Linked DNA regions of Heyndrickxia acidicola. The protein of the gene in region 2 binds, or shares a complex with, the protein of the main gene of each other region. Links are inferred from orthologs where the notes say so. Each region holds a gene or a part of one and is shown on either strand. Other genes may lie near its edges. The genes, in order: accD and accB.

The links.
Region 1: the proteins of accB (region 2) and accD are in contact, whole or in part, in a solved structure (PDB 8UXZ), measured with the Escherichia coli proteins. The link is inferred for Heyndrickxia acidicola from one-to-one orthologs.

Annotation. Positions count from the first base shown.
Region 1 is NZ_KV440953.1:60,018-63,213, reverse strand. The notes cover bases 176-3,038. They hold accD (acetyl-CoA carboxylase, carboxyltransferase subunit beta), read right to left. Parts: upstream 2,111-3,038; coding sequence 1,241-2,110; downstream 176-1,240. Other genes in these bases: A5N88_RS00240 (FadR/GntR family transcriptional regulator), read right to left, coding at 2,328-2,960; accA (acetyl-CoA carboxylase carboxyl transferase subunit alpha), read right to left, coding at 273-1,247. Also shown: dnaE (DNA polymerase III subunit alpha), read right to left, coding at 3,116-3,196.
Region 2 is NZ_KV440953.1:379,270-382,555, forward strand. Bases 1-2,953 are described here. They hold accB (acetyl-CoA carboxylase biotin carboxyl carrier protein), read left to right. Parts: upstream 1-1,198; coding sequence 1,199-1,708; downstream 1,709-2,953. Other genes in these bases: spoIIIAG (stage III sporulation protein AG), read left to right, coding at 1-128; A5N88_RS01730 (SpoIIIAH-like family protein), read left to right, coding at 142-693; accC (acetyl-CoA carboxylase biotin carboxylase subunit), read left to right, coding at 1,722-2,953. In the rest of the region: more of accC, read left to right, coding at 2,954-3,071; A5N88_RS01745 (Asp23/Gls24 family envelope stress response protein), read left to right, coding at 3,096-3,286. UniProt on the Escherichia coli protein: This protein is a component of the acetyl coenzyme A carboxylase complex; first, biotin carboxylase catalyzes the carboxylation of the carrier protein and then the transcarboxylase transfers the carboxyl group to form malonyl-CoA.

The DNA.
Region 1 (3,196 bases), 320 kb from region 2 along the record:
ACTTATCACCCCAAAATAGTAATAAAAAGATCTTGTCTGCTTGAAGAAACGCTTAAAAGAATAAATAAGAGCCCTTGAATAATTCTAAAATACCACTTTCGCCATGTATTCTCAACGAATTCAAACGAAAGGAAATACATTCAAAAATATAAAATTACTGTAAGCGTTACCTTCACATTAAAATTCATATGTTGATTTCGCTTTAAAATGATATGTAGATGTTTAAAAACAAATATAGTAGGCAATTGAATACCATCAATTGCCTAACCATTTTAAATATTTGCGTAATCCTTCTCTTCAGAGAACTTGCCCATCATCTTGTATTTTTCATAACGGCTTTCAATAAGCTGTTCCGATGTTAATGGCAGCAATTCCTTCAGGGATTTTTCCAGAGCACTTCCGATAAATTCGGCTTGAGCCTTAATATCCCTGTGTGCACCGCCTTTTACTTCCGGAATAATATCATCAATGATTCCAAGCTCTTTCAAATCCGGAGCTGTAATCCTCATTGATTCTGCAGCCAGCTTGGCTTTTGATGCATCCTTCCAGAGGATGGATGCAGCTCCTTCTGGTGAGATAACGGAATAGATGGAGTTTTCAAGCATGTGGATGTGATTCCCAAGTCCAAGCGCTAAAGCCCCTCCGCTTCCGCCTTCTCCAATAACAACACAAATGACAGGAACGCTTAATCCAGCCATTTCAAATAGGTTTCTAGCAATCGCTTCGCTTTGTCCCCGCTCTTCCGCAGCCTTGCCCGGATAAGCTCCTTTTGTATCTATAAAACAAATGATCGGACGATTAAATTTATCCGCCTGCTTCATTAAGCGCAATGCCTTTCGATATCCTTCAGGATGGGGCATGCCGAAATTCCGTCTAATATTTTCTTTTGTATCCTTGCCTCGTTGATGGCCCATTACTGTCACAGGAAGTCCTTTATACTTGGCAATGCCCGCGACAATGGCTTCATCATCCCCAAATAACCGGTCTCCATGAAGCTCAAAGAAATCAGTAAACAGATGCTTAATATAATCCAAAGTAGTCGGCCTGTTTGGATGCCTTGCAACCTGAACCCTATCCCAAGGCTTCATGCTTTGATAAATTTCATTTTCGAGTTTTTTATATCTGGCTTCAAGTTTGGTAATTTCAGAAGTAAGGTCCACATCTGAATCCTTTGTAAACTCTTTTAATTCCTCTATTTTCTTTTGAAGCTCGACTAATGGCTTTTCAAATTCTAATTCATTTACCATGTTAATTCACCTTCTTGTTGATGAATTTCAAGGACTGTGGTGATTTTATCCCTTAGTTCTTCCCTTGGGATAACAGCATCCAGCTGTCCATGCTTAAGAAGAAATTCAGCAGTTTGGAAATCCTCAGGAAGTTCTTCCCTAATGGTTTGCTCGATGATGCGCCTTCCGGCAAAGCCAATTAATGCCTGTGGCTCGGCAAAATTAAAGTCTCCTAAAGACGCGAAACTGGCAGAAACCCCGCCTGTTGTCGGATGCGTCATGATAGAGATGATTAATCCGCCATTATGGCTGAACTTTTGAAGAGCCGCACTTGTTTTTGCCATCTGCATTAAGGACAAAACGCCTTCCTGCATTCTGGCCCCCCCGGAGGCTGTAAAGATAATAAAAGGAACTCCCAGCTTATCTGCCTCTTCAATTGCCCTGGTTATTTTTTCTCCAACAACAGAACCCATGCTTCCCATTCTGAACGTAGAATCCATAATGGCTGTTACAATGTCATGATTGTTTATTTTTCCCGACCCTGTCAGTACTGCTTCATTCATATGGGTCTTTTTAATATCTTTTTCCAGCTTCTCCACATAATCAGGAAAATTCAAAGGGTTTACGGATTTCAAATCGTGATCGAGTTCCTTAAAAGTCCCTTCATCAAGAAAACTGTCTACCCTTTCAAATGCATTCATTGGATAATGATAATGACAGTGCAGGCATACCTTTAAATTTTTTTCCAGCTCTTTTGTATACATAATTTTACGGCAGCTTGGACACTTTGACATAATACCTTCAGGAACATCTTTCCTTGTAGAGTCTGAAGGTATCGTTGCGTATTTTTTCTTTTTTGGTTTTGAAAAAAAGTCTTTTAGCAAAGGTTGCTCCTCCTTTGTCTGGCTTTTAGGGGGCTGTCCGCCCCTTCTGCTTTTTTTAGTTTTGTAGCCGATGATTATTTATCAGCTGCAGGGGTTCTAATCCTCTGCATTTAGAACTAGCATGTAAATTAAAAATGCAGATTTTATAATATGTTTTCTTCTTGTATCTTCCTGTGTAAATGTAACGTATGAAAAATTAAAATTTTGTTAGACCATGTCAATTGCTTAACGACATTTCCCGCAGCTCCCCGTGTACATTAAGAGCACGGCCAAGGTCTCGGTTCAGGATAGCATCTAAAAGCTTGAGTTTGCAGTCAGTAATTTTTTCTTCCCTCACCGTATGCAAACCTGATGAATAGTCCTTGAGGATCAACCAAATTTTATAAAGCAGCTTATTTGGCGTTACCGAATACAAATCGTTCCAGAATTCATCCGTATTTCCGTAATAGCCTTTGGTTAATTTCAATTTTAATTCTTCAATGGCTTGTACATTGAAATCATTATCAACCATAGTGCGGATTGCATCCATTTCTATTAGGCCTTTCGTAACTAAGACATCCAGCTTTACTTTTTCATCCTGTAAAATGAACGTACTGATTAATTCCACTAAATGATGGTTAGTAAAATCTCGAAGAAAAGTGCCTTCCCCTCTTCTTGTTTCTATCAATCCAAGCAGCTCCAGCGCCCTCAATCCTTCACGCACAGAAGAGCGTCCTGCATGGAGGCGCTCTGATAATTCACGTTCCGAAGGGAGCTTATCTCCAGGCAAAAGCTTATCATCTGAAACGATTTGTCTTATTTGGCCTACTATTTCCTGAAATACCTTAGTATTACTATTCGCTGATTTCACTAACTCATCACTCATCCTCACGTAAAAGCAAGAATTATTTATTGTTTTATTCACACGCATTCCATTGCAGCAAACTGGCAATTCCTTTAATTTTCCAGTGGTCAGACCACAATGTCTCTACAATAATATACCATAATCGTCTGCGGGATGAAATACTATTTCAGGATGACGTTCGAAACACCCAGCAATGCTTTTAATTCATCAAGGAAGTTCGCCACCGGTTGAATCCAATCTTT
Region 2 (3,286 bases):
TAACAGGTGTACTCGTTGTTGCTGAGGGAGCTGGAGATATAGCTATAAAGGCACTGATAAAAGAGGCTGTTTCCACCGCTTTGGATGTGCCATCCTATCGAGTATCTGTTATGCCTAAAAAAAATTAAGGGGGAATTTTACATGTTACTTAAAAAGCAAACAGTTTGGTTATTGACAATGCTAAGTCTAGTTGTGGTGTTATCTGTCTATTATGTTACTTCAGAACCCAAATCAAGTGATTTGTCAGCGATGGACAAGGTATCCCAAAATACTAAAAGTCAAAACAAAACTCAAACAACTGCCGATAATAAGAAGAATATTAAAGTCGATACTACAAATGCTACTGATGAAGTATTTGAAACCATTCGGATGGACCGCCAGGATAAATTCAGCAAGCAAAAAGAAGAACTGACAAATAAATTAGCCTCTACGTCCCTATCAGCAGAGGAAAGAAGCAAAGCAGCAGATGAAATGCAGCAGCTGACGGCCAATGCCCAAAAGGAACAGGTTTTAGAGAGCATGATTAAGTCTCAGGGCTATTCAGATGCTTTAGTAGAAGTAGATCCTGGAAATGAAGTTCATGTAACAGTAAAATCAAACAGCCATAGCAAAACAGCTGCAAATAATATCGTACGGCTGGTATCGGAAGAAATGAATGCTGCACAAAATATAGCAGTAGTATTTCAAAAATAGGACTGGGGAAGTTTTCCTCAGTTTTTTTATTGTTTAGCTCTGTTAATTTTCTATGTTGAAAACTGCTCGTTTTTTTGCTCATTTTACAGTACAGAAAGAAAACAACAAATTCCTTTAACAAAGCCAACTGTTTAAAAGTGTATAGCTAGGCTGAATTTAAGTTTTTACCTTGAAGATTGAAGCGGATAAACGATACTCCTGCGGGATGAGCAGACTAAGGGAGACCCCAAAGGAGCAGGTTTCACCGGCAATCAATTTATTAGAAAAAACTAATTTTAATTTATATAGAAATGATGATAACTGATTCAAATATTGAATTTAGGTTCACTCTTATCGTATGATATTAGTAGTTCGTCTTTTTAAAGAGAACTGGTGCCATACATAAAAAAAAGTTTGGTATAATATAAAATGAAAGCTCACGGTAATTGAATCTGTGACGGTAAATACTTCATAAGACAAGAAAAACAAGAGCTTGTTCTTACAAATTTAATGAAGAGGTGTAATTATGTTGAAAGTGCAAGAAATTCGTGAATTAATCAAGCTTATTGACCAATCAAGCATTGATGAATTTGAATACGAACATGAGGGTGCATCCATTAAGATGAAAAAAAATACGGGTGTGACGGTTGTAGAACCTCAGTATGCAGTACAAGCCCCTCCTGCAGCTGTTATTCCTGCACAGCCAATCCATCATGAGAGTATTGCAGCTTCCCCTGCTCCGGCTATTTCTGAGGTTCAGAAACAAGAATCTGTTTCAGCAGTGAATGATGCAAATCTACATAAAATTGTTTCTCCTATGGTAGGAACATTTTATGTATCTCCATCACCGGACAGTGATCCTTATGTACAAGAAGGCTCCAAAGTCCAAGCAAACACAGTTGTTTGTATTGTTGAAGCGATGAAGCTATTTAATGAAATTGAAGCAGAGGTAGATGGCGAAATCGTTGAAGTCCTTGTTAAAGATGGACAGCTTGTAGAATATGGACAGCCATTGTTCCTAGTAAAGTCCAAGTAAGGAGCGAACTGATATGATTAAAAAAGTACTAATCGCCAATCGCGGTGAAATCGCGGTCCGTATTATCAGAGCATGCAGGGATATGGATATTGAAACTGTAGCAGTGTATTCCGAGGCAGATAAAGAGGCTCTCCATGTCCAGCTTGCTGATGAAGCATACTGTATTGGACCAAAGGCATCAAAAGACAGTTATTTAAACTTTACCAACATTATTAGTGTTGCAACACTTACTGGATGTGATGCTATTCATCCAGGATACGGCTTTTTAGCCGAAAATGCGGATTTTGCTGAACTATGCCGTGAGTGCAATGTAACATTTATTGGTCCAAGCCCTGAAGCAATTTCGAAAATGGGGACTAAGGATGTTGCCCGTGAAACGATGAAAGCGGCTGGAGTTCCGATTGTTCCAGGTTCACAAGGGGTAATAAAAGATATTGAAGATGCAATTCAAATTGCGAATAAGATTGAATATCCAGTCATTATTAAAGCAACAGCCGGCGGTGGCGGAAAAGGTATCCGTGTTGCAAGAAATGAAGAAGAGCTGATCAAGGGAATCAATATTACCCAGCAGGAAGCGGCTACTGCATTCGGTAACCCGGGTGTCTATCTTGAAAAATATATTGAAGATTTTCGCCATGTGGAGATTCAGGTTATGGCTGATCAATACGGCAATGTCATTCACCTTGGCGAACGCGATTGCTCTATTCAAAGAAGGCTTCAAAAACTTCTGGAGGAGTCGCCTTCCCCTGCGCTGAACAGTGAAATCAGGGAACAGATGGGACAAGCAGCTGTCAAGGCTGCCCAAGCGGTTGACTATACAGGAGCAGGTACTGTTGAATTTATTTATGATTACAACAATGCAAAATTTTACTTTATGGAAATGAACACAAGGATACAAGTGGAACACCCAGTTACAGAAATGGTAACGGGAACGGACCTTATTAAACAGCAAATCCTGGTGGCTTCCGGTGAAAAATTAACTCTCGCTCAGGAAGACGTGACATTTAACGGCTGGGCCATTGAATGCCGTATTAATGCTGAAAATCCTGAGAAAAATTTCATGCCTTCACCTGGTAAAATCAATATGTATCTTCCGCCGGGAGGGATAGGCATCCGCATTGATTCAGCTGCATATCCTGAATACAGTATTCCGCCGTATTATGACTCTATGATTGCAAAGGTTATTTCTTATGGTGCAACAAGAGAAGAAGCCATTGCCAGAATGAAACGTGCTTTAAGTGAATTTGTTGTTGAAGGCATTCACACAACTATCCCTTTTCATTTAAGACTATTGGAACACGAAACATTTGTTAAAGGTGATTTTAATACGAAATTCCTTGAGAAATACGATGTGATGAAATAATTTTAATAGTGGAGGGGTCTTTGTATGGCTGAAATGAATCAAATGCTAGAAATGGAACAAGAAGGCGACGACTACGGTAAAGTAGAAATTGCACCGGAAGTGATTGAAGTAATAGCAGGCATAGCTGCTTCCGAAGTCGAAGGTGTTGGGCAAATGCGAGGCAATTTTGCAAGCGGTGTTGCAGAGCGCCTTGGCAAAAAAAACCATGGGAAGGG